One region of the Alteromonas sp. ABM1_013 genome, then DNA from elsewhere that is predicted to be linked to it. Evidence: predicted binding sites of a transcription regulator. Region 1 holds the regulator's gene; each other region holds the start of a gene.

The links. The regulator FliA, encoded in region 1, starts transcription of late flagellar genes. The targets are predictions, from matches to a motif close to CTAAAGNTNNNNNNNNNNNNGCCGATA.
Region 2: the regulator FliA is predicted to act here: its motif matches at 1,920-1,946, upstream of ACXAGK_RS01145 (DUF3530 family protein).
Region 3: the regulator FliA is predicted to act here: its motif matches at 4,330-4,356, upstream of ACXAGK_RS01710 (HAMP domain-containing methyl-accepting chemotaxis protein).

Annotation. Positions count from the first base shown of each region.
Region 1 covers NZ_JBSWXH010000001.1:778,099-785,065, reverse strand. Annotated here, with positions in the region: gene ACXAGK_RS03305 (ParA family protein) at 1-133, opposite strand, end outside; gene ACXAGK_RS03300 (protein-glutamate methylesterase/protein-glutamine glutaminase) at 162-1,292, opposite strand; gene ACXAGK_RS03295 (chemotaxis protein CheA) at 1,321-3,597, opposite strand; gene ACXAGK_RS03290 (protein phosphatase CheZ) at 3,610-4,365, opposite strand; gene cheY (chemotaxis response regulator CheY) at 4,400-4,783, opposite strand; gene ACXAGK_RS03280 (RNA polymerase sigma factor FliA) at 4,820-5,551, opposite strand; gene ACXAGK_RS03275 (MinD/ParA family protein) at 5,548-6,414, opposite strand; gene flhF (flagellar biosynthesis protein FlhF) at 6,420-6,967, opposite strand, start outside.
Region 2 covers NZ_JBSWXH010000001.1:251,385-258,351, reverse strand. Annotated here, with positions in the region: gene rapA (RNA polymerase-associated protein RapA) at 1-1,120, shown strand, start outside; gene rluA (bifunctional tRNA pseudouridine(32) synthase/23S rRNA pseudouridine(746) synthase RluA) at 1,171-1,887, shown strand; gene ACXAGK_RS01145 (DUF3530 family protein) at 2,033-2,920, shown strand; gene ACXAGK_RS01140 (hypothetical protein) at 3,064-3,387, shown strand; gene ACXAGK_RS01135 (AmpG family muropeptide MFS transporter) at 3,488-4,834, shown strand; gene ACXAGK_RS01130 (response regulator) at 4,940-6,967, shown strand, end outside.
Region 3 covers NZ_JBSWXH010000001.1:400,600-407,566, reverse strand. Annotated here, with positions in the region: partial or broken gene surA (peptidylprolyl isomerase SurA) at 1-1,173, shown strand, start outside; gene pdxA (4-hydroxythreonine-4-phosphate dehydrogenase PdxA) at 1,187-2,173, shown strand; gene rsmA (16S rRNA (adenine(1518)-N(6)/adenine(1519)-N(6))-dimethyltransferase RsmA) at 2,170-2,997, shown strand; gene apaG (Co2+/Mg2+ efflux protein ApaG) at 3,006-3,380, shown strand; gene ACXAGK_RS01715 (symmetrical bis(5'-nucleosyl)-tetraphosphatase) at 3,388-4,215, shown strand; gene ACXAGK_RS01710 (HAMP domain-containing methyl-accepting chemotaxis protein) at 4,500-6,524, shown strand; gene lysC (lysine-sensitive aspartokinase 3) at 6,601-6,967, opposite strand, start outside.

The DNA of each region.
Region 1 (6,967 bases):
TAAGCGATGCGTGGGGATCGGTATCTATCATGAGCACTCGCTTGCCCTTTTGAGCTAGCAAGCCGCCAAGGCTTACGGTTGTGGTAGTTTTACCTACCCCGCCTTTTTGATTTGCCACAGTCCACACTTTCATAATTACTGTTCCATTACTGTTCAAACTGCTATCGCATTTCGGTTTGAACGCAACTGCTTATATCATCGATATTAATATTTTTACTCGATATATTAGCCACAGCGACAGCTTGAGGCATACCGTAAACCACACAGGAGTCTTGGTCTTGCGCCCAAATAGTCGCCCCCTTATCCTTGAGTATCCGACAGCCCTCTCTACCGTCTGCGCCCATACCCGTTAAGATGATACCAAGCACGTCGCCACCATAAACTTTAGCCAACGAGCTAAAGGTCAGGTCTACGCTTGGCTTATAATTCACCTTATCAGACTGGCTTGCATCAACGATGGAAATTCGCTTGTTGCTACCGATAAATTCAAGCAACATTTGCTTTCCTCCCGGGGCAAGATAAGCGTGCCCTGGTGCTAAAATATCGCCATGCTCTGCTTCTTTCACTTTAATTTTACAGTTGCTATCTAAACGCTGTGCAAATGCAGTAGTGAAAGTCCCAGGCATATGCTGCACAAGTAAAATAGGATAAGGAAAATCTGCAGGTAGTGGAGAAAGCACTTTTTGAAGTGCAACAGGCCCACCTGTGGACGCCCCAATAGCTAAACACCTGTATTGCTTACCCGTTGCCCTCACTGAGGAAACGGTAGGCTGTTTGTCGGCGCCTTTATGGCCTGAAAGTAAACCCGATGTTTTGAAAAAAGCCTGTTTGGGCGCATTGTCAGGGAGTTTTCTCGTCTCGGCGGTGCGAAGAGATGGGCGCTTAACGCCTAACCCTCTTCGCGCGATCAACCTGACTTTAGTGCAAAGTAACCGCGAAGCATCTTTTCTATCTTGGGCTATATCTTCGAATTTCTTGGGTAAGAAATCGAGTGCGCCTGCTTCTAACGCATCTAGCGTTGCCTGAGCGCCATGATGCGTTAACGATGAAAACATTAAAATTGGTGTAGGACGTTTATCCATAATTGCCTTAACGGCGGAAATACCATCCATAACAGGCATTTCAACGTCCATTGTTATTACATCAGGCTTAAGAGCTTCCGCCTTGTCTAATGCATCACGTCCGTTTCTTGCTTCACCTACAACCTCAAGCTCTCTATCTCCTTCGAGAATTTCTCTTACTCGACGGCGATAGAAAGTCGAGTCGTCCACGACTAGGACTTTAAAGACCATGGATTATCATTCCTGTTAATTCATCGCCTTACTTTATAGGTTTACGCGCGTACCGTTTGAGCAGGCTAGGAACATCTAAAATTAATGCAATACCACCGTCTGAAGTAATTGTTGCGCCAGCCATACCAGGCGTACCTTGCAACAATGCATCGAGTGGTTTAATAACCACTTCTTCCTGGCCTATCAGCGCGTCTACGACAAACCCTACTTGTTGAGTACCAATTTGCACCACAACAACATGCCCCTTTTCTTTATTTATATTTTTGGGGCCTCGGATTAACCATTCACCAAGGAAGAACAACGGAATTGCTTTTGAACGAACTATCATTGTTAGCTGGCCATCTACCGTATTGGTCTTCTTGATGTCCATGTTTATTATTTCGTTCACCGCACCTAATGGTAACGCAAAGGTCTGTTTTCCTACAACAATCATTAACGTAGGTAGAATCGCGAGCGTTAGCGGTACCTTGATATCTAATCGTGTACCTTTTCCTAACTGCGAGTCGATATTGATGGTACCGTTGAGCTGGTTAATCTTAGTTTTAACCACGTCCATGCCCACACCACGACCTGAAATATCGCTGATTTCGGTTTTAGTAGAGAAGCCAGGTGCAAAAATAAGATTAAACGCTTCAACATCAGACATGCGTGCTGCTGCGTCTACGTCCAATACGCCGCGGCTAATTGCGATCTCTTTTAGCTTTTCGGCGTCCATACCTTTACCGTCGTCTTCGATAGTAAGAAGAATATGGTCGCCCTCTTGAGATGCTGATAGCTGAACCGTACCCATGCGAGGCTTACCTGCCGCTGCACGATCATCAGGCATTTCTATCCCGTGGTCGACAGAGTTTCGCACCAAATGCACGAGCGGGTCGGCCAATGCTTCAACCAAGTTTTTATCTAAGTCTGTCTCTTCACCTACAAGATCTAAGGTAATTTCTTTCTTTAAGCTTCTAGCCAGGTCACGTACAACGCGAGGAAAACGGCCAAACACTTTCTTGATAGGCTGCATGCGGGTTTTCATTACCGCACCTTGCAAGTCTCCAGTCACTACATCTAGATTAGCAATGGCCTTTGACATGCTCTCATCGTTGCTGTTGATCCCCAAACTTATCAGTCGGTTTCTAACGAGTACGAGTTCGCCGACCATATTCATAATTTGGTCTAAACGCTTAGTGTCTACACGTACTGTTGTCTCAGCAGGTGGTGGAGCAGGAGCCCCTTTTTTATCATCTTTCTTGGCAGGCGCTTTTGGCGCAGCTGCTTTGCTCGTTTTAGCTGGGCTCGCTGCACTAGGTTCTGGCTTCGCCTTAGGCGCAGCCGGGGCACTCGACGCGGCTTGCTTTGCTTTTTGAACAGCTTCGGTAGCCGCTTTGTCTACCGGAGGTTCAGGGGCCGCTGGAGCAGAGCCTTGTTTAGTTGGACCTTGACCAGAGCCGTGAAGCTGATCAAGCAGTGCTTCAAATTCATCGTCGGTAATTTCTTCATCTCCGGCACTACTTGCCGGAGCAGTTGCTGATACTGGTTCTGGAGCACTTTTTTCGTCCCCACCAAACTGACCTTTTCCGTGCAGATCATCTAACAGTGCTTCGAACTCTTCATCAGTAATGTCATCACTGTCAGTGCTCGCCGCTGGTGCTGACGTTTGCGCAGGCTCCGGTTTGGCGGGTTCTGTATTGGTTGATGCAGCTTGTCCTGTAGCACCACCTCCATGAAGCTCATCAAGAAGAGCTTCAAACTCATCTTCGGTAATTTCTTCTATACCCCCGCTATTTTCACTGGTACCTGACGCTGCTGGCACTGGTTCATCTATAGCTAGCTCGGGCTCTTCTGCAACGACCGCGGGCTCAGCCGCGACAACTTCTGGCTCCGCCGCAGGCGCACTTGCATTGTCGAAGATGTTTTCATCTGGAGATTCTGGGCGACTGAGTTTGTGTAACAGGTCGACGAGGTGTGCATCTGCCGGCTCTAGCGGCTCTTGTGCTTTTACTCGTTCAAACATTTCAACTACCACATCAGTGGCTTGCAAAATGATATCCATTAACTCAGGCGTTAGCGTTCGTTGGCCATTGCGCATAACGTCAAAGACGTTTTCAGCACCGTGACAAATTTCAACTAACTCAGTAAGAGAAAGGAAGCCCGCTCCCCCTTTTACTGTGTGATAGCCGCGAAAAATTGCGTTAAGCAAGTCCGCGTCTTCAGGATTGTTCTCAAGATCAACGAGCTGTTCTTGTAATTGTTCAAGTATCTCTCCAGCCTCAACTAGAAAGTCCTGTAATATTTCCTCGTCAACATCAAACGACATGCACCCGCTCCCCTAAAAACCTAAGCTAGACAGAAGATCATCTACATCATCTTGACCTGAAACGACGTCATCTCGTTTGTCAGCATCAATAATTGGGCCTTCTGCCTCTACACCATCAACCTTATCGGCCTTAACGCTGGAAGGTTTAGTTTGTTCTGCACCGTCCCGTTCGCCAAACATAGTAAGCATGTTTACAAGGCTATCTTCGACTTCTTTAACCAAGTCGATAACGCGACGAATAACCTGTCCAGTCAAGTCTTGATAACCTTGTGCCATCAAAACTTCTGTAAGTAACTGTGTAAGTTTAGCCGACTGATTCGAACCGTCTTCCAACAATTCGTCTAAGTCTGCACATAAAACCTTAAACTCACCCAACTCGATTTGGCGGTTCATCAGCTTTTTCCACTCTGGCATAACCTTTTCGATCCGCTCCGATAGCAGTTCAGCGATGGGCATACTCGCCTCAACGGCATCCATAGTAGTATTAGCAGCTTTTTCGGTTTCTTCAATTACGTAGGTAAGGCGGGACTGGGCATCAGGGATATCGTCTGTAGCTAGATTTTTGATGCGGTCGTCTATTTGAAAGTTGTTTAATGCGTCGTGGAGTTGACGCGTTAACTTGCCTACTTCAGCGAATAGCTCAACGTTTTCTTTCATTGAGACGGCTTCAAGTAGTGCGTTAGCTGAAGCCTTGTCACCTTCTTCGAGAAAAGTGACAAGCTGCTTTGCTTCTTCTAACGATATTGGAACGTTTACATTCGTTGACATCCAGTAAACCTCATTTATCTGGTGAGCGTCTGGATCAACCTAAACGTTCGAATATTTTATCTAATTTTTCTTTAAGCGTTGCCGCGGTGAAAGGTTTAACGACGTAACCATTCACACCCGCTTGGGCGGCGGCAACGATCTGTTCCTTCTTCGCTTCGGCGGTCACCATAAGTACTGGCAAATGCTTAAGTTTGTCATCGGCTCTAATCGCGCGGAGCAAATCTATACCCTGCATACCAGGCATGTTCCAATCAGTAACAACAAAGTCGAAATCGCCTTGTTGTAACATAGGTAATGCAGTGCTTCCGTCATCCGCTTCCTGAATGTTGGCAAAACCCAAGTCTTTGAGTAGGTTTTTGATGATACGTCTCATGGTTGAAAAGTCATCGACCACGAGAATTTTCATGCTTTTGTCCAAAATAGCCTCCACTGAGGGGTTAATTGTTTTTAATTTCTATTCTTCGTCAGCTTGCCACGATTTCATTCGTGATTTGAGTTTTAACATGGCTTGACTATGAATTTGACTGACTCTCGACTCACTTACGTCGAGAACCTCGCCTATTTCTCTTAAGTTTAGTTCTTCATCATAGTAAAGTGAAAGAACAATCGCTTCTCGCTCGGGTAATGTCGTTATTGCATGGGCCAGCGCTTTTTGAAATGCGCCCTGCATTAAATCTTCTAACGGTGCATCACTGCCTCGACTTTGCTCGGTAGTGATCACATCTTCCGACACACCTAAATCTTCAATGCCGACCAACTTCCCGGCATTTACTTCATTGAGCATCTGGTGATAATCCTGCAAGCTCACATTAAGCTTGTCAGCAATATCAGAATCTCGTGCGTCGCGCCCAGTTTCACTTTCTACCTGAGATATCGCTTCTGTTATTGCGCGACCATTTCGGTGAACAGAACGTGGCGTCCAATCACCTTTGCGTATTTCGTCCAGCATGGCACCGCGAATGCGGATACCTGCGAAGGTTTCAAAGCTTGCGCCTTTTGACCCATCAAAGTTTCGAGCGGCCTCTAACAAACCAATCATGCCTGATTGGATAAGGTCATCAACAAGTACACTCGCAGGCAGGCGCGCCATCAAATGGTGCGCAATACGCTTAACCAGAGGCGCATGTCTTTCGACTAACTGCGATTTATCTGTTTGCTGTTGATAAGCGGCTGCCTTGCTGTTCAACGTTGACTTCCTACGGCTTTTTCTGCAACTAATTGTTCAATGAAAAATTCTAAGTGACCTCCAGGCTGCGCTGGAATAGGCCAAGTAAGCGCCCTGTTTGCTAGCTTGGTTATCGCTACGGCTGCAGGAGAGCCTGGAAAAGCATCAACAATAGCTGTTTGCTTACGCACAGCTTTGCGAATATTTTCGTCAAATGGCACCGTCGCCACTAATTCTAGTGCAACATCAAGAAAACGCCCTGTCACTTTGCTTAATTTGCTAAATAATTCCTGACCTTCTCGCACATCGCGAACCATATTGGCCACAACTTTAAAGCGAAAAACACCGTGCTCACGGTTAAGGATTTTTATCAGCGCATACGCATCAGTTAGTGATGTTGGCTCATCGCAAACCACCACCATGATATCTTGGGAGGCTTTAGAAAAGCTTAATACCATATCTGAAATGCCAGCAGCGGTGTCGACTATTAATACGTCTATTTGAGAACGCAGCTCGCTAAACGCTCTTATCAAGCCAGCGTGCTGTGTGGGTGAGAGTTCCGCCATTGACTGCGTACCAGATGTGGCGGGCGCAATCTTAATACCGTGGGGGCCGGTTACTAAAACCTCGTCCAACGTGCACTCGCCAGAGAGTACGTGAGATAGGTTTTTCTCAACTCGCAGGCCTAGCATCACATCTACGTTTGCAAGACCAAGGTCCGCGTCAAGAACCATTACACGCTTGCCCTGCTTCGCCATGGCGATAGCAGTGTTAAGCGTAATGTTTGTTTTACCGACGCCACCTTTACCACCGGTGACGGCGATTACTTTGATTAACCGTGATTGCTTCATTTTTCTTAAGCTACTCGCTTGATCGTCAATCATACTGCTTATGCTGTTTTAATTGCGTTGTTACCACTAGTATGATTCAAACCGTACTTTTTATAAAGCTTTGCAGCAGCGGAAACTAAAGATTTCGCTTCTGCAATCTTAATGTCTTCAGGCACTTTTTGACCATCGGTGACATAACTAACCGGTAGTTGGTATTCAACCGCTGCACTAAGTACCTCTCCTAAAGAGTAGCACTCATCTAACTTTGTGAAAATACAGCCACTTAGTTCAATATCGTCATACGCTTGAATGATTCTCTGCAAAGCCGGATATTGCGTATTGGCTTGCGCTACCAAATATTTTTTAACTTTTGGCATTTGGCCATTGTCGAACTGCTTAATTTGCTTAATTAATCGACTATCACGCTGACTAAAACCTGCTGTATCAATCAATACTAGTCGCTTATGACGAAGTTGGAACAATAAATCTGCGAGTTCTTCACTAGTTTGCGCTTTTCGCACAGTACAGCCAATAATTTTTCCGTATGTCGCTAGTTGCTCATAGGCTGCAATTCTATACGTATCAATAGTTATCATAGCTACCGATT
Region 2 (6,967 bases), 530 kb from region 1:
CCTGCTTGAACAGCGTATTGGTCGTCTTGACCGTATTGGCCAAACTCAAACTGTACAAATTCACGTGCCGTATTTAGCGAAAACCGCGCAGCACGTCTTACTAGATTGGTATCACGAAGGACTTAATGCCTTTGAGAAGACCTGTCCGACCGGCTCTGGCGTGTTCGACGACGTTAAGCCTTTGCTTATTGGTGCCTGCTTGCACCCTGACGATATGAGTGCCCGTGACGAGCTTGTAAACATGAGCGTTACGCTAAATAGCCAACTGGTGGCACAGCTTGAAGCCGGTCGCGATCGACTTCTTGAGCTTAATGCTTCTGGAGAAGGCCGTGTAGAGCAACTGCTTGAAGACATTATTACACTTGATAGCGAACAAGATTTGTCGCGCTTTATGGGCCGTGTATTTGACGCTATCGGTGTTCAGCAGGACGAAAAAGGTAATGACTGCTTTATCCTTATGCCAACCGAATCCATGGTAAGCCAGCTTCCAGGGCTTGACCCAGAAGGCATGACGGTCACTTACAAGCGCCGTGTTGCCACCACGCTTGAAAACGTACAGTTTCTTAGCTGGGACCACCCGCTAGTACATACCGCGATTGATGTAGTACTCACCGACGTACACGGAAAAAGCAGCATGGGCTTTATTGCCGAGCCATCTTTACCGAAGGGCGCCTACTGGATAGAAACCCTTTTTGTGCTGCATGCACAAGCGCCGAAAACGCTTCAATTAGGCCGTTTCTTGCCACAAACGCCTGTGCGGGTATGTTTAGATGCGCAGGGCAATCCTTCTGACTTAAGTTTTGATGTTAAGCGTAAAATTGGCCGCAAAATTTCTTCTCAACTTCTAAAAGCACTGCAACAGCCGCTTGAACTTGCAATCGAGAAAGCACGTAAGCTTGCCCATCATGAGGCTAACCAAAAGCAGCATGATGCCCTTAACGATATGCATAGCACATTGAATGATGAAATACAGCGCTTGCGCGATCTTCAAAAGCGCAATCCTGCTGTGCGCGATAGCGAAATTGAATTTATTGAAACGCAAATGAATGCGCTCGATAAGGTCATTCAGGAAGCCGATGTTCAGCTAGACGCAATACGTATTGTGGTGAACAACCCGTAAATGCGAAATGTTAAGCACTGAAAGAACAACGTTGAAGTAACGAGTACATAATGGCAAACCCGAGTTTTGTTTATAACCCACCTATGACGCCTTATCTTGATATCCTGTATCAAGATGAGGATATGGTGGTAGCGCACAAGCCTAGCGGACTGTTAAGCGTGCCAGGAAAGGCCTTAGAGCACCGAGACTCGCTCATTAGCCGTGTTAATTGTGTATACCCTACCGCGACGGTAGTTCATCGGCTAGATATGGCGACATCGGGTATCTTAGTGCTGGCACTGAATAAAGAGAGTCATCGCCATATATCAAAGCAATTTGAGCTCCGACAAACTAAAAAGCGGTATTTTGCCCGAGTACATGGTCATGTAGCACAAGACAGTGGAGAGGTTAATTTACCCCTTATTTGCGACTGGCCGAACAGGCCGAAGCAAATGGTAGATTTCGAGCGCGGTAAGAAAGCAGTGACGCAATTTGACGTTGTCGAGCGTACCCATGATGAAAATGGATTGCCCTATTCTTTAGTTGCCCTTTATCCCATCACAGGTCGCTCTCACCAACTGCGCGTGCATATGCTTGCTTTAGGCCACCCTATTTTAGGGGACAGACTTTATGCCCATGAAGAAGCGTTATCTATGGCCTCTCGCTTGCAGCTACATGCAGAAAGCTTAAGCTTTTCCCACCCTACATTCGGGCACTGGCAGCATTTTCACATTCCTATACCTTTTAGCCAGTACCAACCCAAAGCCCTTTCTGAAAGTATTGAGTAGTTAGCGGTTCTTTATTTTATCTATGGACTTCATTTCAGTTTTATAAGGTTCTGCCGATAACCTTCTTAGAATACTTGGTGTATGAATTGATTTGATGCTGCCGTAACCGCGCAAATCAAAAATAGGTAAAGGCAAACCGTTTTTTATGAAAAGGCACGCTCTTCTTATAACATTTGCAGTTATCGTATCGCTGCTGCCTGTAACGGCGCATTGTGATTTTTTCACAGATGTAAGTAATGCCTATTTGCCCGGAGAAGTGGACGCGTTAATGGTGGGCGAAGAGAAAGCCCCTGTTATTATGGTTGAGGCACGAACTCCGCTCCCTTTGGGTGTTGCCGTGATACTCACTGAACCCTTTCCATCTAGCTTGACCCTTGCAGAAGGTAACAGCCTAGCGAGTATGCTTGCTGAGAAAGGGTGGAACGTAATTATCAGCCCATTTAATTTGTCGACAAGCTCACCATCGGTTCTAACTACTGAAGAACAAACCAGTGAAGCCCAAGCAGAAAGCGCATCCCCATCGATGGGTAGTGAATCAATCATCCACCCGAGAAGTGATCAACTGACTCAGTACCTTGACTTTGAATCAACAACGACAGCACTAACGCTGCAACTCAGTGCTTTAGATAATTATTTGCAAGATAGAACGGGATACCGCATGGTCATTGCGCAAGGAATGCTTGCAACGGCCTACTTGTCTGCAGTAGAAATGCAGCCTGGTTTACAACCAGACTCATTTGTCGCTATATCGCCATTCTGGCCACAAGAAAAAACAAATAACTTAGTGATTGATACTATCGCGAAAGCCAGCTTTCCCATTCTTGACTTGTCTTTAATAAACTTTAATGACTGGGAAGCAAGCACCGCAATGAAAAGAAAGGTTCGTGCAAAAAACGAACTGAAATTGCACTATAGGCAAGTCCACCTGCCAAATAATTCTTTAACCTTTAGTATAAAAGAAATCAACAAAACCCCGAATATTCATATAGTTGCAAATAGCATCATAGGCTGGACCAGGCATCTAGGCTGGTAATTCCTCTATCTTAGGATTAGGCTAAATCAGTATCCAAAACAGTTACCTACCTTTATTCATACGAATAATGGGATGTTGAAGTCAATGGTAGTCATGTTATGGGCTATACTATTTTTTAGCAAACAACGACGGTTGAGTGGCTTGTGAATGTTCAAGATTTTGTAGATAACAAAGCGAAACAGCTGTGTTTCTATTTGCGAGCATTTTGGCAGGGAGAGCTTCCTATCGAGGAGATCGAGCTATTCTTTTGGGATAGTATGGAAGAATGGGGGCAAATTGAATGCACGTTAACCCAGCCATATACGCAAAAAGAGCGTGTTTTTTGGCATTTGCTTCATCAAGTGCATTACTGGAATGAAGATAAACTAACAAAAGACCAGTTTCTTGTTGATGAGTTAACAAACTGTGTTAACTTTTTGGAAGGTTTAGGGCACTGCCCTCTGGATTGCGTCGGGATCCGCCCCTAATTTCCGCTCACTTACAACGGTATACTCCCCCCTTGGGTTAAAACGTATCGCTTAAAAGTTCATCATGCCCCCACAGTTTTATTGCTAAACACAATGGTTCATGGCTCAATACACTTTTGAGTCAACGCCGAAGGCCGAAGTATTGCTAACTGCATTAAAAACGTTCAATGACAAACGCTTCTTAACCATTTTTCTTTTTGGCGTTTCCAGTGGCTTCCCTTGGATCATGATTGGTTCAGTATTATCGGCATGGTTAAAGGATGAAGGGTTATCGCGTTCGGCGATTGGTTTGTTCGGTATTATCTTCGCCACCTACTCATTTAATTTTCTATGGTCGCCCCTTGTCGATAAGCTTAAGCCGCCAATGCTAGGACAAAGACGAGGTTGGATCTTTTTGATGCAAAGCGCTGTTGTTTTCCTGTGTCTGGCCATGTCCCAACTTACCGCAAACCAAGACCTATTCTACGTAGCCCTAATTGGTTTACTCATTGCCATTGCTTCTGCCACCCAAGATATTGCTATTGATGGCTTTCGTATTGATTGCATTGAAAAAGAAGACAAAGATGGTATGTCTACTGCATCATCAGTAGCAACAGCTGGATGGTGGACGGGCTACGGTGGCCTTGGCGCTATCCCCTTTTTCTTAGCAGACCTCACTTCCTGGACTTGGCCAGATATTTACTTATTACTTGGCGCTATCATGGCCTCTTTGGCAATAGCTACCTGGTTTGCTAATGAACCAGCTGTTAATAGGGAAGCTTTGCTTGAGCAAGTAACGGATGTAGACGCAAACAGCTCTGCAGCAATTAACTGGATAAGAACAACACTCATAACACCATTTTCGGAGTTCTTTAACCGCAATGGCATTAAGCTGGCTGCTTCATTCTTACTGTTTATTTTTCTTTTTAAAATTGGAGAAGCGTTTTTAGGTCGTATGAGCATCGTCTTCTATAAAGAAGTGGGTTTTTCAAATAGCGATATCGCCACTTACTCAAAGCTGCTTAACTGGTGGGTGACGATTGTCTTTTCTCTGCTCGGTGGATTAGTCAATATTCGCTATGGTATTTACCGAGGACTGATGATTGCAGGGGTTGCCATGGCGGCTTCAAACCTTCTGTTTGCTCTTATCGCGCAAACTGGGCCTTCAACTTCACTGTTAGCCATCACTGTAGTCGTCGACGGTTTTACCGGAGCATGGAGCACCGTTGCCATGGTCGCCTTTATATCGCTTTTATGTAACCGCGCTTTTAGCGCAACTCAATATGCACTTATGGCCTCACTAAGTGTTGCAGGACGAACATTGGTTGCTTCTAGCAGTGGTCTAGTTGTTGATAGTCTTAATGGAAACTGGAGTTTGTTTTTCATTTTGACCGCTGTCATGGTGGTCCCAAGCCTTTGCTTTTTATATTCCATAAGAGATCACATAAAGCGCGTCGAAGCGCCATAAATTCCTTACACCCTGTTGCTGTCTACATTTAGTGGCCTTGCAACTTTGTATTAGTTGCCTACATTTAAAGAAGGTAGTTAATACAAACTCTTGCAAGGAAGAAATTTGAGCGCAAACAAGGCTTATCCACCGCAACGCAAGTCATCATTGGCATTTTCCGCTTTTACCTTTTCAAAAGTAAACGCCACGGCTATGTTTTTCGCGGCCATTATTATCTCAATCTTGCTTGTATTGAACACTAAACAGCAGTCTTTCATTACTAACCTTAAGCAAAAGAGTGATTTAGAAACGAGTATAATTACCGCTGAACATCGAATTCACCAATTCAACAGACAAACTCAAAGCGATAATGGCAATCATACCGCTCTAGCCCATCAGTTACAGGTAACGTACCAGGGGTTACATCGATATTTACAAGACAGATGGAGGGTCAGCGACGCTCCTGCGCCCGTTTCTAAAGAAGAGTTTACAAAGGCATATAAAGGTTTAAATAGAGCCACAGCCGAAGAAAGCGCCAAAACAACGCGAATATTGCTTTATACGTTTATGGCGCTCGCCCCTACTGAAATGAAGCCTTATATTGATGATGGCTTTAGCCTTCTTCCTCTTCTAAGCACCTTACAAGCGGAAGAAAATGCGGCGTTACTCCGTGTACAGGTACTGCGGCAAAAGATGTTGATAACCACTTTATTTGGCGCAGTTGTTCTGGTTCTTTGGTATCTTGGTGCGTGGATTATTAGTAAAAGCTCACCCAAGAAATCTCTGCGAAAACTCAACAAGTCAAAGGTACGGCTTGCTATTGCTGATAATGATCAAGATCTACAGAACAAAGAGTTTTTACAGCTTATCAGCCATGAGTTTAGGGCCCCGATTAGCGCCATAATTAGTGCCTTAGAGCTTATTCCTAATTTGGAAGATCAGCGTACTCGGTTAATTCAACAAGCAGAGCAATCCAGTTATCGACTGCTAAATTTAACCAACAACCTTACTGATATACTCAATAATCACATAGAGGATGACCTTCAACTTTCAAAGGTAGACTTGATCAGCTTGTTAGACGAATGCATATCCCCTTTTTCGGTAAGGATTAAAGACAAAAAGCTCGAATTTAACATGCACTGCAGTCATAGCGTGCCAAGTTATGCTGAAACCGATGCTATGGCCCTTTCCAAAGTCATAGTGAATATTCTCGATAATGCCGTGAAATTTACTTCAACGGGTTTAATTGACGTGACCGTTACAACGCTAGTTAAAAACAAAAAAGTTTTTCTAGTAATCATTATTAACGACACCGGCATTGGCATTGATGATAGTACGCAAAAACGCATGTTTGAGCGCTTTTATAGAGGAGAGCATTCGCAAAGTCAGCGCTACCCAGGGGCGGGGATTGGGCTATCGGTTGCCAAACGCAGTATTGATAGACTTGGCGGTGCACTTCAAGTCAACAGTACCGTTGGCGTCGGATCTGAATTTAAAATATCACTGCCTATTAAGCCAGTAGAAGATTCACCATCGGTGTCATCTACCCCTTCAAATGCCAAATTCGCGGTTGTCGACGATTTAGAAATCTCAAGGCTTCATCTACAGTCTATTGTCACGAAAGAAGGCTTTAGCGTTCGCACATTCTCGTCTGGCGCCAACCTTTTGAACCTCCACGAAGAACTGCTTCAATTCTCGGGCATCATTGCCGACTTATATATGCCAGGGATGAATGGACTTGAACTGGTAAAAACACTGCGCGCAATCTATGGAGAACGAGTGCCGCCGGTCATCGTATTGTCTGCAACACCGGATATCGCCAATATTATCGCCAAAAGTGAGCTACCCATATATCAGAGCTTTGTTAAACCTATCGACCGAAATCGGTTTGTAGACGCCATTCATCAACTAACGGCAAATAATGCAAAAGTCATAAAAGATGTAGCCAAGGCCAACATATTAGTTGTTGAAGATGAGCCGATTAACGCCGAGATGGTGGAGTATATGCTACAAAGTATGGGTCACAATGTGACGGTGAGTTATACCGGCGACGATGCAATTAGCCGAGTTAACGAAACCGACTTTGACTGCGTGTTGCTCGACATTCAATTGCCAGATATTAACGGCTTGGAAGTAGCAAAAATAATGAAAGAA
Region 3 (6,967 bases), 380 kb from region 1:
CTTGAGAGTGAAATTAAAGCCCTTGTACAAGACGTTAAGCGCAACGCTGAAGCTAACAACCAACAGCTACCTTCAGACCGCGCGCTTCGTACACAGGCTATTGAGCGTTTAATTACGAAGAGCCTTCAGCTACAAATGGCTGAGCGTATGGGTATTCGTATCAGTGACCCTCAACTTGAGCAAACCATTGGTAATATCGCGGCCAATCAAAATGCGACCGTAGAACAACTTCGCGCTCAATTGGCCGCTGAAGGCATTGCTTATGATGACTATCGCGAAGATATACGTGAAGAAGTTATCATGGGTGAAGTGCGCCGCGCGAACGTACGCCGCCGCGTTTATATCACGCCTCAAGAAATAGATACGCTGATTGATCTTATGGAGCAACAGGGTGCAACGCAGGCCGAATACCGTTTAGGTCATATACTTATTGGCTTCCCACCTGAACCAACAGACGAGGACATTCAGGCAGCACGTGAGCGCGCGGACAAAGTAATAGCCTTGTTAGAATCAGGCTCTGATTTTGCTAAAATCGCCATTGCCTCATCATCGGGTAACGAAGCGTTAGAAGGTGGTGATATGGGCTGGCTTAATATTAACGCTATGCCAACGCTTTTCGCAGAAGCAATTCAGGACAAGGATAAGGATGCGCTTGTTGGTCCTATCCGAAGCGGCGCAGGCTTTCACATACTTAAAGTACTAGATACTCGCGGTATTGAGAAAGTTACCGTTGAAGAAGTGAACTCACGTCATATCTTGGTTAAGCCATCAATTATTCTAAGCGAAGAAAAAGCAAAAGAGATGCTAGTGCGCTTCAAAGAAGAATTGAAAAACGGTGAAGCGGACTTTGCAGAGTTAGCTAAAGAATATTCAGAAGACCCTGGCTCGGCCCTTCGCGGTGGCGAACTAGGTTGGTCTGCCCCAGGTAATTATGTACCTGAGTTTAAAGAAGCATTATCACAGCTTGAACCTGGCGAATACAGCGACCCAGTGCGCACTGTTCACGGCTGGCACTTAATTCAACTTAACGACCGTCGCATGGATGACGCAACGGATAAACGTAAAGAAGATAAAGCATATCAGCTTATCTTTAACCGTAAATTTTCAGAAGAAACCGAAAACTGGTTACGTGAGATGCGTGATGCCGCTTACGTCGAAGTTGTCGAATCTTAATAATAAGTTATTCATGAGCACACCAATTAAAATAGCAATAACGCCGGGAGAACCGGCCGGTATCGGGCCAGATTTGATCATTAAACTGGCCCAGGAAACATGGCAAGCCCAGCTTGTCGTGTTTGCCGATGGCGACATGCTAAAAGCACGAGCAAGCGCCTTAGGGCTTCCGTTAACACTAATCGATTACGATGCAAATAACCCGCAGATACAAGATGCGGGTTCGTTGTTTATAAAGCAGATAGACAAAACCGCTGATGTTATTCCCGGAACCCTTGATAGTGAGAACGGGCTTTATGTAGTCGAAACCTTACGCCAAGCGTGCCAGGCCAATATGGACGGCGATTTTGATGCTGTTGTAACTGGCCCGGTACACAAAGGTATTATTAACAAAGCAGGGGTGTCCTTCAGCGGACATACTGAGTTTTTCGCCTACCAGTCTAATACCATTGACGTGGTTATGCTGTTGGCTACAGAAGGTTTAAATGTAGCGCTAGCTACGACTCACATTCCTCTTGAATACGTGGCAAAAGCGATAACCCGCGAGCGCCTACACAAAGTTATTCATATTATTAATACTGACCTGAAGCTTAAGTTTGGCATTAATGAGCCCCACATTTATGTATGCGGATTAAACCCGCATGCGGGTGAAGATGGCCATATTGGTACTGAAGAGATCCACACTATCATCCCAGCGCTAAATGAGCTAAGAGACGAGGGCCTTAAGATCACCGGCCCCCTGCCCGCTGACACCATATTTCAGCCTAAATACCTAGAAAATGCCGACGTTGTGCTAGCTATGTATCACGACCAGGGCTTACCCGTGCTAAAATACAAGGGTTTCGGGGCGTCAGTGAATATCACATTAGGATTACCTTTTGTTCGCACTTCAGTCGACCACGGTACTGCATTAGATTTAGCAGGTACTGGTGAAGCCGACGCCGGTAGTTTCAGAAAAGCATTGGAAAAAGCCATTGAGCTTGCACATCATCAACAATGAGTAAAACACATTTAGGCCATACGGCCAGAAAGCGATTCGGGCAGAACTTCCTACACGATGACTACGTGATAGGTAAAATTGTTGCAGCCATCGCGCCAAAAAATGAACAAAACCTGGTAGAAATTGGACCCGGTTTAGGCGCATTAACAGACCCTGTTTGTGAAGAAGTTGACGCACTAACGGTTATTGAACTTGACCGCGACCTTGCCAAACGTCTGCGACATCACCCATTTAACGGCGAAAAACTAACCGTTATTGAACAAGACGCGATGACGATGGATTTTGGCGCACTATGCAAAGAAATGCCAATAAAAGACAAGAAGCTCCGTGTATTTGGTAACTTACCTTACAACATTTCAACGCCGCTAATGTTCCACCTTTTTGATCATGCTCATTGCATCGAAGACATGCATTTTATGCTTCAAAAAGAGGTGGTAAACCGACTAGCTGCGGGACCGGGCTCTAAGAACTACGGCAGACTTTCAGTAATGGCCCAGTACTATTGCCACGTGATCCCTGTTTTGAATGTTCCGCCAGGTGCCTTCAAGCCACCTCCGAAGGTAGACTCGGCCGTTGTAAAACTAGTTCCGCATCAAGCTCCACCCGTTGATGTCGAATCGGTAAACACCCTTGAGCGCGTTTGTGCACAGGCTTTTAATCAACGCCGAAAAACTATTCGTAACTCACTGAAAGACAGCTTAAGTGAGGAAGAAATCCGTGAGTTAGGGTTAGATCCAACTTCTCGCGCAGAAGTGTTATCGCTTAACGACTTCGCCACTATAGCTAATGCTGTGTCGGCGAAAGAGCACCAACAAGAGCAATAAGTTCCTCTATGGATGTACTTGATATAAAGGTGCGGGTGAAAACCCGTCACCTTCCTGACCACCTGCCCTCAGATTCTAAGCAGTTCGCGTTTGCCTACCACATTACTATTGAAAACAATAGTGAACATACCGTACAGCTGCTTAGTCGCTATTGGAAGATAACCGACGCTAACGGTAAAACGTCAGAAGTAGAAGGTGATGGAGTGGTAGGAAAACAGCCTATAATGAAAGCTGGTGAACATTTTGACTATACCAGTGGCGCAGTCATTGACACACCGGTTGGCAATATGGAAGGCTACTATGTAATGGAACTAGAAAGCGGTGAGCGTTTTCGCGTTCCTATAAACATATTTCGCCTAGCCATTCCAAGCATTCTTCATTAAGGTTTCTATGTCTAAAGGTAACACCTACGTCATTGGCGATATTCAGGGCTGTTATGACGGTCTTCGTCGCGTATTGGATAAAGTAGAATTTGACGAGACAAACGACAAGCTGTTTGCTGTCGGTGACTTGGTTGCAAGAGGAGAAGATTCGCTTAGCACATTGCGCTTTCTGAAATCTCTTGGCAGCCAGTTTAATAGTGTTTTAGGTAACCATGACCTCCACTTACTTGCCGTTGTAAACGATATTCGCAAAGCCAAAAAGTCAGATAAGTTAGACCCGCTTCTTAACGCTTCGGATTTAAACGAACTGGTTGATTGGTTGCGGCAGTTCCCTCTAGCGATGAAATTAGATGAAAACTCTGTGATGATCCACGCGGGACTTTATCCTAAGTGGTCTATTGATGAGTGCGTTTCACTTAGTGATGAAGTTAGCAACATCCTTAAGTCCGCTGATTACGCCACTTTTCTTTCAAAGATGTACGGTAATACACCTGACAACTGGTCAGATAAACTCGAGGATGACGAGCGACTGCGCTTTATTGTGAATGCGTGTACGCGCATGCGATTTGTTCATACCGATGGCACCCTCGACTTTGACAATAAGTCTCATCCTAGTACCGTTTCTAATGATCCCAATAGCCCCCTAAAGCCTTGGTTTGAAATAGAAAATACAAAGCTCACAACTAGCCAGCGAGTAATTTTCGGGCACTGGGCCGCCCTATCAGGTCATACAAATAACTCACAATTCGTTGGTTTAGATACTGGCTACGTGTGGGGGCAAAGTATGACGCTATTGAATTTAGATACCTCAACTTTGATTAGCGTTACAGCATAGAATCATTATTGTATACACGCCCACAGATACGAAACTTTTCCGAGGGAGAGCCCGCTTTTCCTTGGCCCAACTGGTTGTACCAGTAATAACAATTAGACTTAAGTGCTAAATAAAATAAACATTAAGTCTTTGTAGCCGATACACTTACTTGTGAAAGTAACGATGATGTTTCGTTACCTGCTCAGCATACAAGCAAACATCACTTTATAAGTGCTATATTTTGTTAGCTGAGGCAGGTAATATCGTTCGGGATAAAAATAAAAAACACTCATCCAGGAGTTCCGATGAAAATAACGGTAGCCACACGCGTAATCGGGGGATTTGTAGCGATTAGCGCACTTCTAATCGTTATAAGTGTTGTCTCACTTTATAACCTCAATTCCATAGGCTCTGCAACAGAGGAAGTAAATGACGTTGCCTTGCCCACGGTAGCAGGCAGTAATGCACTTAAAGCAAGCTTCCTGAATATGGGTCGACTTACCTTCGAAAGCTATATCGAAGAAGATTTAAGTGATCTTAAGGACAAAAGAGCGTCATTTGACTCTGCCAAAGATACCTTTGAAAATGAGTACAATAAGCTAGCGCAGGCCGTTAGTAATGAGCCAGAGCTTAGAAACACGCTAAACAGTGTTCGCGAATCTTATGATGCGTATATTACTAATGTTGAGGCTATGTACAAAAATCACCAAATGTACCTCGACTTGCGCAACAATATACAAGACAAACTAGGTGATGCTGAAGATAACGCAGACGATGCCTCTACCTACCTTCTGGATTTTTCAGACCTAGACGCGGTTCAGCGCGATCCTAATCTTAGACGTGCTGCTGAGATCGGTGGTCAACTTGAAACTTCGCTTCTCTCTCTTCTTACTGTTTCATACGAGTACATTAAAACCGAAACACTGGTGCGTTCACAGACGCTCGGTAACGAGGTCGACCTTGTAGTTGAAAAAGTAGTTACCCAGCTAAGCGAAATGGTTGAAGCTGCGGGGGGTCGTGATGACTCAGGTACACTTGATGATATTAACGACTTAGTTAATGACGCCATCAACGCCATAAAAGCTAACGACGGCGTTGTGCAGCTTCATGTCGACCGACTAGAGCGCAGAAATGACGCTGAACAAGCACTTAACGCATCTGATTCAAATATTACGCAGGGTGTTGTCGCACTTGAAAACCTGCTGAATCTTGCTGATAAGAAAGCATCTCATATAGAAAATCAGGTAAACGGTGCTATTACAACGGGTAACACCTTTGTTATTGTTGTTGTTCTCATCTCTATTGCCGTAGCAGCCTTTATTGGCTACGTCACAGTTCGCGCTATTACACACCCGCTTTATCGCGTAAACGAACTACTTACTGTTGCGTCATCAGGTGACCTTACTCATCGCCTAGACGATTCAGCGCAAGACGAGTTTGGGCTACTAGCAAGAAACTGTAATACGCTAATTGGCAACCTGAAAGAGCTGATTACTGCCATTAACGTTCGCGCAGAGCAGTTAGCTGCGGCATCGGAACAGACATCAGCCGTGACGGCACAAACCACCCACTCTATTCAGGATCAGAAATCACAAATTGGCCAAGTCGCAACGGCGACAACAGAAATGCACTCAACGTCGCAACTTGTTGTGCAAAATGCCGAAGATACGCTTAGCCAAATTCGTCATGCAGATGCCGAAGCTGAAAATGTTCGCCAAATCTCGTTAGAGAACAAGAACACTATTGAGATCTTGTCTCGGGATGTTCAAGAAGCAGCCGACGTGATTAATAAGCTTCACCAAGATAGCGCAAGCATTGGTGGTATTCTTGACGTTATTCGCGGTGTTGCCGACCAAACTAACTTACTTGCATTAAATGCTGCTATTGAAGCTGCACGCGCCGGTGAACAAGGCCGAGGCTTTGCGGTAGTTGCAGACGAAGTAAGAACCCTTGCGAGTCGCACACAGGAGTCGACACAAGAAATCAATGCCATGATTGAAGTGCTTCAAGCTGGGGCTGAAAAAGCGGTGTCTGTGATGGACCAAGGTAAAGAGCAAACCGCCGCCTGTGTTGCACAAACCGAAAAAGCCACGCAAGCGCTCGATATCATTACTGATGCGGTTCACAAAGCTCATGACGTTAGCTCTCAAATTGAGCAGTCAGCCCGTGAACAAAATACAGTCTCGCAAGAAATTAGTGAAAAGCTTGAAACCATTGTGGGCATTGCTGAAGAGACGACAGCGGGTGCCCAGCAAACGTCTGAATCTAGCCATGAAGTGGCACGTCTTGCCGAAGAGCTACAGCAGTCTATCAGGCAGTTTAAAGTTTAGCCTCTTACAAGTAATACAAACAAAAAACGGTCGCCTTGAGGCGACCGTTTTTTTATGCTTTACGTAAACCTAATACTTATTCAAACAATGCCGAATGCAGCTTGCGAACCACGTCATCACTGTCGGTCTCGTTAACCAAGAACGATAGGTTGTGTGGGTTAGCCCCAAAGCAAATCATGCGCAGGTTAAAATCAGAAACCGCAGATAGAATCTTACTTGAAACTCCAATAGCCGTTTGCATGTTGTTACCTACAACGGTGACAAGGTCATAACCTTTTTCTACTTTAACGTCACAGATAGTTTCAAGCTCGGCAATAGTCTCTTTATTCAAACGCTGGGCTACAGAGTTCGCGGGATTATCAAGAGTAAAAGATACCGAGATTTCCGATGTTGTTACCAAATCAACACTCAGCTTATGCTTAGCGATGATAGCAAATACCTGC